Regions from separate parts of the Sorangium atrum genome, predicted to be linked through region 1. Evidence: riboswitches for the same ligand, from Rfam matches in the RefSeq annotation. Region 1 holds a riboswitch; each other region holds the start of a gene.
What was found. A riboswitch is a leader RNA that binds a small molecule or an ion and turns the genes downstream of it on or off. The one in region 1 is predicted to bind cobalamin.

Region 1 (3,251 bases):
CATCCGGCCGCGCCGGGAGCTGAGGCGCTCGGTCACGATGCCGACGTAGGTGTCCGGCACGTCCACGACCACGAGCTCGAGCGGCTCCATCACCTCGCCGTCGATCTCGCGCGTCACCACCTCGGGGTTCGAGAGCTGCATCTCGTACCCCTCGCGCCGCATCGTCTCCACGAGGATCGCGAGCTGGAGCTCGCCGCGGCCGAGCACCACGAACGTGTCGGGCACCTCGGTCGGCTCCACCCGGATCGCGAGGTTCTTCATCGCCTCGCGCTCGAGCCGCTCCTTCAGGTGACGGCTCGTCAGGAACTTCGACTGCTTGCTCTTGCCGGCGAACGTCGACGTGTTCACGCCGATCTTCATCTTGATCGTCGGCTCCTCGACCACGATGCGCGGCAGCGCCTCGGGGTGCGCCGGATCCGTGATCGTGTCGCCGATCGTGACCGCGTCGAGCCCGGCGATCGCGATCACCTCGCCCGCGACGGCGCTCTCGACCGCGACGCGCTTCAGCCCCTCGTAGGCGTAGAGCATCTTCACGTAGCCGCGCGACTGCCCGCCCTCGCCGAGGAGCGCGACGTCGGCGCCGGACCGGGCGGTGCCGCGGACCACGCGGCCGACCGCGAGCCGGCCCACGTACTCGTCGTGCGTCGTGTTGCAGACGATGACCTGGAGCGGACCGTCGGGGTCGCCCGAGGGGCCGGGGACCCGCTCGAGGATGGTCTCGAAGAGCGGCTCGAGGTCCTTCGCCTCGTGCTCGAGCTCGCGCTTCGCCTGGCCGAACTTCGCGATCGCGTAGAGCGTCGAGAAGTCCATCTGCGCGTCGCTCGCCTCGAGGTCGCAGAAGAGGTCGAACACCTCGGAGAGCACCTCGTGGGCGCGCGCGTCGCTCCGGTCGATCTTGTTGATGACCACGATGACCGGGAAGCCGCGCTGGAGGCACTTCGAGAGCACGAAGCGCGTCTGCGGCAGCGGGCCCTCGGCGGCGTCGACGAGGAGGAGCGCCCCGTCGGCCATCATGAGCGTGCGCTCGACCTCGCCGCCGAAGTCGGAGTGGCCGGGCGTGTCGACGATGTTGATCTTGACCCCGCGGTACCGGATGCTCGTGTTCTTCGCGAGGATGGTGATGCCGCGCTCCCGCTCGAGGTCGTTCGAGTCCATGACCCGCTCGGCCACGACCTCGTTCTCTCGGAAGGCGCCCGACTGGCGGAGCATGTGATCGACGAGGGTCGTCTTCCCGTGGTCGACGTGGGCGACGATGGCGATGTTGCGGAGATCGTTACGGGGCATATACGGCGGCGGCCGTGTAGCACGCGACCCACGGAGGAGCGAGCCCATCCTCGCTAGAGCCCGAACGTTCGGCCTGCACGGCAGCGGCGCGGCAGCCGCGCAGGGAGGCGCTCGGATGGAGAGCGCGAGGCACGCGTAGCGCGGGCGAGCCCGCGCCGGGCGGGCGAGGGGAGCGGTAGCGATTGACAGCCGAAGGCGCGCGGCCATAGGGTGCGCGCCGCGCTGGTGCCCGGGCGTTCGCCTGGGCCGAAGAGGGAACCCGGTGAAATTCCGGGGCTGCCCCGCAGCGGTAAGCGAGAACGACCTCCACCCCAAGCACTGGCCCGACGAGGGCTGGGAAGCGGTGGACAGTAGGGAGCCGGCCAGGCCGGAGCGCTCGCGAGCCCGAAGACCTGCCAGCGCCCGGCGGCGGGAGACATCCGGCGCCGGTTCGACCTGGGAGCCTCGAGGGAGGCGGTGAGGTCCGAGCCGGTGCAGCTCTGCCTCTGCCACGTCCCGGATACCGAACCGCCCCCGCGTCGCCTTCCGGTCGCCCGCGGGGGCGAGAGGTCGGTCCAGCGCACCGTGCGATGGCCAGCCATTTCGTCCTCGCGGAGCTCGACGCGAGCGGCCCGAAGCCGCTCCGCGCGATTGCGGCGAAGGAGGACACGAATGCTGCGCGAGACGGTCACGACGAGCCACGGGCACCGCCATCCATTTCATCTGCTCGCCGCGTTATCCATGGTGCTGGCCGCCGCGCGGCCCGCGCGCGCCGAGGGCGACACCCCCGCGGCGCCCTCGGCCCCGCCGGAGGCCGCCGCTGCAGAGCCCTCCGGTGAGGGCACGCCCGCGGGCGACGCCGCGGCGCCGGTGGGCAGCGCGGGCGCGCCCGCGGGCGACGCCGCGGCGCCGGCGGGCAGCGCGGGCGCGCCCGCGGGCGACGCCGCGATCGAGGTCACGATCCAGGCGGAGAGGCCGGGCAGCGAGGCCGCGTCGCGCGTCTCCGTCGGACACCGGGAGCTCGAGCTCAGGCCGAGGCTGCGGCCGGGCGACATCCTCGAGTCGGTGCCCGGGCTCTTCGCCGTGCAGCACGCGGGCGGCGGCAAGGCGAACCAGTACTTCCTCCGCGGGTTCGACGCGGACCACGGGACCGACGTCGCCTTCTTCGTCGACGGCGTGCCCGTCAACATGGTCAGCCACGGCCACGGGCACGGCTTCACCGATCTCTACTTCATGATCCCGGAGCTCGTGACAGGGCTCGACGGCTACAAGGGGCCTTATTACGCCGGCATCGGCGACTTCGGTACGGCGGGCGCCGTCAACCTGCGCTTCGCCGAGAAGCTCGAGGAGAGCTACGCGCAGGTCAGCCTGGGGCAGTACGGTATCCAGCGCGGCCTCGTCATCGCCTCGCCGGATCTCGGCGACGCGTGGCGCGCTGTGGCCGCGGCGGAGATCTACCGGAACGACGGGCCGTTCCTGAGCCCGGAGCGGCTCAAGCGCTTCAATGTGTACCTGCGGGCCACGCACGATCTCGGCGACACCGGGAAGGTCCAGATGACATGGATGTCGTATGGATCGACCTGGCACGGCTCCGGCCAGATCCCCGCGCGCGCCGTGTGCGGCGAGGGCGAGCAGGGCGGGCTGAACCCGCCGCCGTCGGCGTTCGGACAGCCGTGCATCGACCATTTCGGCGCCGTGGATCCGACGGAGGGCGGGGCGACCGAGCGGCACATGGCGTCCCTCGCCTACTCGACGGCGTGGCGGGACGCCGATCTGAGCGCGCTGGCCTACCTCGTCCGCTACCGCTTCACGCTGTACTCGAACTTCACGTTCTTCAGCGAGGACGCCGTCCACGGCGATCAGATCGAGCAGAACGACGACCGCACCGTCGGGGGCGCCGATCTCCGGTTCCGCAGGCAATACGAGATCGGCGGGGCGAGGTTCACGACCTCGCTCGGCGCGCAGATCCGCGCGGACGCGATCGACAA
Region 2 (3,251 bases), on a different contig from region 1:
CCACGCGGCGGCCCGCGATCTCGACGCCGCCGCCGGGCGCCGGGAGGAGCCCGACGAGCGTCCGGAGCAGCGCGGTCTTGCCAGCGCCGTTGCCGCCGAGCACCGCCACGGACTCGCCCTCGGCGACGTCGAGGCGCACGTCGCGCAGCACGGGCTCGCCGCGCCGGTAGCCGAGCCGGGGGGCGCGCAGCGCGATCGCGATCATCCGGCCTCTCCCGCGGCGACGCTGAGCCCGAGGGCCGCGAGGGCGGCGGCGGCGAACGCGAGGTTCGCGGCGGGCGCGCTCGCCCTCCGGTCGGCGACGGGGAGCTTCCCCTGGTAGCCGCGGAGCTGCATGGCGAGCGCGGCGCTCTCGGAGCGCTCCAGCGTCCGGAGCGCCACGACGCCTGCGACGGCGCCGGCCGAGCGCGCGGCGGCGCCGGGGCCGGTGAACCCGCCGCGGAGCGCGGCGGCGCTCCACGCGCTGTCGGCCGCGCGCTGGAGCACGCCGGCGAAGCGCCGCGTCAGCGCGAGCAGCTCGACGAGGGCCGCGGGGACGCCGAGCCCGGCGAGCGCCGCCTCGATCTCGGCCGGCGCGGCGGCGCCGGCGAGCCACCGGAGCACCGCGGCCGCCGCGAGGACGCGCGCGCCGATGGCGACGGCGCGGCGGGCCCCCTCGGCCGTGATCGCGTCGACAGGGAACGGCGCGCCGGGGAGGAGCGGCGCCCCCGGCGTGAGCGCGAGCGCGAGCGCCGCCGCGACCGCGCCGATCCATGCGGCGGGCGCGGCGGCGCGGAGGACGGCGCGCGCCGGCGTGCCCTGGAGGCGGAGGGCCGCGCACGCGAGGAGGAGCAGCGCGGCCGGCGTGACGGGCGAGCGCGCGCCCGCGGCGACGCAGCACGCCGCCACGGCGGCCCCGAGGCGGAGCCGGGCGTCCACGTCGCGGAGCCGCGCGGGGGGATCAGTCCGCACGCAGGCCTTCGCCGCCGGCCTTGCCCGCGGGCGCGTCCGCGCGCTCGACGAAGAGCACGCGCGAAAAGTAGCCGAGGGCGAAGCCGGCGAGGAGCCCGGCCCAGAGGAACGCGAACAGCAGGAGGTCGCCCTCGAGGCCCGCGAACAGCGGCCCCGTCTCGTGGCGCCCTGCGTCCTCGGCGACGCGGCGGACCACGGCCTCGTCGACGCCGTCCCAGGACGCGTTGCGGCAGGCGGCGAGCCAGAGGGCAGCGGCGAGCTGGAGCGCGCGCTCGCAGGCCACGCACGCGCGCCGCGCGAGCAGCGCTGACATCGGGCGCTGTCCGAGCCGCCGCGTCACGATGCCCCCGGGGCGAGCCGGACGACCTGGAGCCGGTCCAGGATGTCGGGCCGCCGGGTGCGCAGGAAGGCGAGCGCCCCCGCGGTCATGACGCCCTCGAGCAGGCCGAGCGGCAGCTGGGTGGGGACGAAGGCGAGGGCGACGCCCGTGAACATGGACGTCACCGAGCCCTCGCCCGAGAGCCCGAGCGCGAGCGCGAGCGCCGTGGTGGCGTACGTCGCCCAGTCCGACGTCACGCCCGCCAGGAAGCCCGCGACCCAGAGGTTCGCGCCGCAGCGCCGCGCGAGATGAAAGACGAAGTATCCGGTGAAGGCGCCCGCGATGCCCATCGACGCGACGTCGGCGCCGAGCGTGGTGAGGCCGCCGTGCGCGAGGAAGAGGGCCTGGATAAGGAGCGCCACCACGGTGACGAGGACGGTCATCCAGGGGCCGATGAGCACCGCCGCGAGCCCTGTGCCGCACGGGTGGGAGCAGGTCCCGGCGGTCGGCACCGGCACGGGCATGCACGAGATCGCGAAGACGGCGGCGGCGATGAGGCCGACGAACGGCTTGTAGAAGGCGTCCTTTTGGGTGCGGCGCCGGAGCAGGTGGAGGGCGATCGCGACGAAGGGCAGGGCGAGCGCGTTCCAGACGGCGCACCAGCCGAGCGGCAGGACGCCTTCCGCGAGGTGCATCGCGGCCGCGGGCCGGGGCGCGAGGAGCGTCCCCAGGGACACGGCGGCGATCGACACAACGCGGCCGTGAAGACCGATTTCGGCGCTCCGGGTGAAGTCCGCACCCGAACGCCACGAAGACGTGCGCAAGCTGCACCTCGTGGGAGGCTCGGGTAGGTCTCCCGGCTCATGGGTTCAGGGAGCTGATCGAGCTCCCAGCGCTGCGTCCACCTTCCCAGGCCTCTTCCAATGAGGCCCAGTGGTCTTCGGAGGCAGCTCCCCACTCACGGTGGCGGGACCGCGCCGGTTTTGCACCGGCTTCCCTGTTATGCCCCGGAGGGCACCCGAGGAATGGATTGTCAGGCCGGTGCTCGGTAATCCCGTTTCGCGCCCGGCGTCAAGGCCGTCGCGCCCCGATCGCGGCGGAGGTGCCCAGCGGACGCTGCACGGGGCCTCGCGTGTCAGACGAGCTCACCGTCGAGCGCGCGTCGGCTCCGCCTTGCGCGCGCTGGCCCGCGCGTCGGCCCGCGTGTCCAGGCGACGCGATCGCGCGAGCTGGGCGCGCGCACCCCGCGTGCGCGGACCGGGCGAACCCGGGTGCGTCGACCCGGGGCGCGCGCTTCCACCTTGCGCGCTCCGGCCCGCCCTGCACGCCGCGAGCTCCCTCGTCTACGGCGTCGGTGCGGCGGTGGTGCCTGCGCTGGTGGCCACCCCGCCCTCGGGGGGGCGCTGCAGCGGCGCACGAGGCCATCGCTGCCGAGGCGCGCCGTGCGCCTGTCGGGGCCCCCATCAAGCAGACAGGCGCACGCCGGCGAGCCATCCAGGCCCTGTCATGCGGTGGCCCAGGCCGAGAAATTGACCCAGACGCACCAGGCGAAGAGTCATCGAGCGCACGTCTTGAATTACGTCCTCCTTAGATAAAACCTGTTTACTTTGTCACCGCGCGGGCGCTGCGCGTATGGCGGCCTGCGCCCACGCAGGGGCTCTCGTGCGCTTGAACACAGACGCCGGCGCGTTCCTTCCGCAGTGTGCTTTGTTCGTCCTGGCTCTTTACTCGGGAGCAGGTGTCCGGTGTGCGGCCCGCCGCGTCGTGGCGTCTCTTATTGAAGAGATGGGGATTTCGTGTTCGCTCGTCTCGGAATGCGAAATGGACGCTGCGCCGAGCGCTGTCTCGGTGGAGGGGTATGCCCGGCTCGAACGTGAATTCCTGCAGAGCTGGTGTGTGGGGGTCGCGCGCTCGCCTGGCTGCCTTCGCGTCTGGAGCGCTCTGCTCGCCCGGCGTGCAGGCGTTGCACTTTGTTATCGAC
Region 3 (3,251 bases), on a different contig from region 1:
TTCAGCATCGTCCCGAGCTTGGCGGTGGTCTCGGCGAGCTCGTGCTCGCCGCTCGAGCCGATGACGATCCCGGCCCCGGCGTAGAGGCGGAGCGCCCGGCCGGCGACGTCGGCGCAGCGGATGACGACCGCCCACTCGCCGTCGCCGCTGGCGTCGGACCAGCCCACGAGCCCCGTGAAGAACCCGCGGTCGAACCGCTCGATCGCCTCGATGGCGTCGCGGGCGCGGTCCGTGGGGTATCCGCACACCGCGGGGGTCGGGTGCAGCGCTGTGGCCAGCTTCATCGAGGAGATCGAGAGATCGCGCAGCTCCCCGGTGAGCCGGCTCGACAGGTGCCACAGCGTCGGGGTCTGCGTGAGCGAAGGCTCGTCGGGGACGCTGAGGCGCCGGCAGAACGGCCGGAGCGCGGCGGCGACGGCGTCGACGACGATGGCGTGCTCGTGCCGGTCTTTCTCGGACGCGAGCAGGGCGATCGCCCGCCGGCGGTCCTCGTCGGGGTCCGGGCTGCGGACCGCGGAGCCGGCGAGCGGATTGGCGATCACCCGGAGCCCGGAGCGCGACAGGAGCAGCTCCGGGCTCGCGCCGAGGAGCGTCCGCGCGCGCGACGTCGCGCCGCCGCGCTCCGCGCCGGAGAGCCCCGCGGTCGGATCCGAGAGGTTGGCGGCGAAGGTGTAGCCGTTGCGGTTCTGCTGCGAGAGGCGCTGGAGGACGAGGCGGAGATCGACCGGCTCTCGCAGGACCATCTCCAGCATCCTGGAGAGGACCACCTTGCTCAGCACCTCGGACCGCATCAGGCCCACCGCCGTCTCGACGCCGCGCACGTAGTCGCGGGGCTCCGGGACCTGGCGCAGCTCCTGGATGGCCATCGGCAGGTGCGCTCTCGGCGACTCCGACGTGTGGTTGAGCGGGCCTGCGCTCTGGATCGTCCGCGGCACGATGAGGTGAGCGGGCGACGTGCTGTTGAACGGCACCGCGCCGACCACCATGGGGAGGCCCTGGCCGGCGCCGGCCCTCGAGGCCGCCGCGAGCACCCTTGTGACGCGGTCCGCGAGGCGATCGCCCTGATCCGCGCCGTTCGGCTCGAGGATCATGTCGTGTACGCCCTGCGCGAGGAGGGTGCGTGTCGGCGACGCGAAGAAGAACGCCGACTCAGGGGTGTATTGCTTCAACAGCTGCCCTGCGTTCACCGCGGGCAGCGCGGCAGAGGCCGACATCGAGATGGAACTCGTCACATTCAGCTCCGATGGGCGTCGAGAGCCACGTGGGCTCGGGTCATCGGGCGCTGGACGTCAGGTCTCGGGCCGCTTGATTCTGATAAAGAAAATCAGTTTCAAGTAACTCATGGCACGGCCGAGCAAGACTGTCAAGGGACTCCCGATTCTGTCTCGGGTGTGTGCCGTCGGTGGGGCCCGTGGACGGGGCGCCCCGGGCCTTCGCTTCTGCGTTGACATCCTGCGTGACGGGTGCGACGAGTCGCCCCGCCATCGGTGCTCGTCCGGCCATCGCCGGGCGAGCTGAAAAGGGAACCCGGTGAGAATCCGGGACTGCCCCCGCAGCGGTGAACGGGAACGACGATCACCAAGAAGCACTGGGCATGCACCAGAGCAGCCTGGGAAGCGGTGATCCGTAGGAGAGCGGCCGGCGATGGCCGCAGCGCCCGTGAGTCCGAAGACCTGCCGAAGGTGCGCGCGCCGGTGCGCTGGCGCGCGCTGACCTGAGCCTTCGAGGGGAAGGCGCGCAGGCTCTCGACCACCTCGCTCGCGCGCGGTGCCGTGGCCCGTCACGCAGCCCCCTCGCTTCGGCTCTCGGCTCACCCGGAGCAGCGCTGGGTCGACGCGGGCAGGCGGCGCGTGAATGGTTGATTCCTCGGATCGTCGGTCGCGTCGGCGCCGGAGCGCCGGCGCGGCGTGCTGGCTCGCGCTCGCGGTCGGCAGCGTCATGGCAGCCTCGCCTGCCGCCCGCGCCGACGATCGGCGCAGGCCGGCGGGCGAGCAGGGGGGCGATCGCGCTGTCGCTCCGCCGGAGACAGCCCCGCTGGAGGTGCGCGTCGAGGGCGATCGCCTGCGCGCGCCCGCGCCGCCCAAGGACAGGTCCGTCGCGGGGTCGGTGCTAAGCCGCGATCGCCTCACCGGCGCGGGGCTCGGAGCGGCGGACGTGCTCCGCACGCAGCCGGGCGTCCTCATCATCGAGTCGGGCGGCTTCGGCGGGCCGGCGACCGCGGCCCTCCGGGGAGCGACCGCCACGCAGACGCCTGTGTACCTCGCCGGCGTCCGCCTGAACGACGACGTCGTGGGGACGGCGGATCTCTCCCTCGTGCCCCTCTGGCTCATCGAGCGCGTCGAGATCTACCGCGGCAACGCGCCCATCGAGGCCGACCGCCTCGGCCCCGGCGGCGCGATCTTCTTCGAGCCGCGGCGGCCTTCCCGGACGACGGCCGGCGTGGGGGCGATGGCGGGCTCGCTCGGCGCGCGGCGCGGGTGGGCGTTCGCCGGCGCCAGCGCGGGGCCGGTGAGCTCGATCGTCGGGGTGAGCGCCGAGGCCGCGGAGAACCGCTACGCGTTCGTGGACGATCGCGGGACGCTCTTCGACGAGAGCGACGACACCCTGGAGCGCCGGCAGAACGCCGACGTGCGCACGATCGACGCCTGGGCGCTCGCGCGCGTCGAGCTCGGGGGCGGCGCGATCGTCGACGTGATCGCGAACGGCACCGACCGCGAGCAGGGGATGCCGAGGCTCGCGCTCCTGCCGTCCCGGAGGGCGCGGGGGGAGTCGCGGCGCGCGCTGACGTCCGTCGTGGCGCGGGTGCCGTTCGGCGGCGAGGCGCAGCACGCGATCGAGGCGCGCACCTCCTTCATCGAGGCGCGCTCGGAGGTCCACGACCCCCTCTTCGAGCTCGCGCTGCTCACGCCGGAGCTCCGCCTCGCCGGCCGCCGCCTGGAGCAGACGCTCGGGGCGACGCTCTCCTTCGCCGACCGGCTCCGGGTGCGGCCCGTGCTCTCGGTCGCGCGCGAGGGCATCTCGCGCGCGCCGGACGACGTCCCGCTCGCGCGGGCGCGGCGCTCGTTCGCGCGCGGCGCTGTCAGCGCGGAGGTGCGCCTCGGCGAGGGGCTCGCGCTGCACGCCCTCGCGAGCGGGGAGTGCCACGCCACCGGCGCGGACCGGGAGCGCCCTTGCGACGTGCTCGTCCCGACCGGGCGGGTCGGCGTGGAGGCGGGGAGCGACCGGATCCGGCTCCTCGCGACCGTGGGCCG

Region 2: it holds a riboswitch for cobalamin, as region 1 does, so the genes downstream of both, POL72_RS21315 (energy-coupling factor ABC transporter permease) here and POL72_RS31945 (TonB-dependent receptor) in region 1, are expected to answer to the same signal.
Region 3: it holds a riboswitch for cobalamin, as region 1 does, so the genes downstream of both, POL72_RS30550 (TonB-dependent receptor domain-containing protein) here and POL72_RS31945 (TonB-dependent receptor) in region 1, are expected to answer to the same signal.

Annotation. Positions count from the first base shown of each region.
Region 1 is NZ_JAQNDK010000004.1:149,081-152,331, forward strand. Features, by position in the region: gene typA (translational GTPase TypA) at 1-1,284, opposite strand, end outside; cobalamin riboswitch at 1,491-1,698, shown strand; gene POL72_RS31945 (TonB-dependent receptor) at 1,936-3,251, shown strand, end outside.
Region 2 is NZ_JAQNDK010000002.1:1,673,881-1,677,131, forward strand. Features, by position in the region: gene POL72_RS21300 (energy-coupling factor ABC transporter ATP-binding protein) at 1-205, opposite strand, end outside; gene POL72_RS21305 (CbiQ family ECF transporter T component) at 202-951, opposite strand; gene POL72_RS21310 (hypothetical protein) at 941-1,264, opposite strand; gene POL72_RS21315 (energy-coupling factor ABC transporter permease) at 1,288-2,007, opposite strand; cobalamin riboswitch at 2,100-2,307, opposite strand.
Region 3 is NZ_JAQNDK010000003.1:1,665,450-1,668,700, reverse strand. Features, by position in the region: gene dhbC (isochorismate synthase DhbC) at 1-1,214, opposite strand, end outside; cobalamin riboswitch at 1,469-1,695, shown strand; gene POL72_RS30550 (TonB-dependent receptor domain-containing protein) at 1,939-3,251, shown strand, end outside.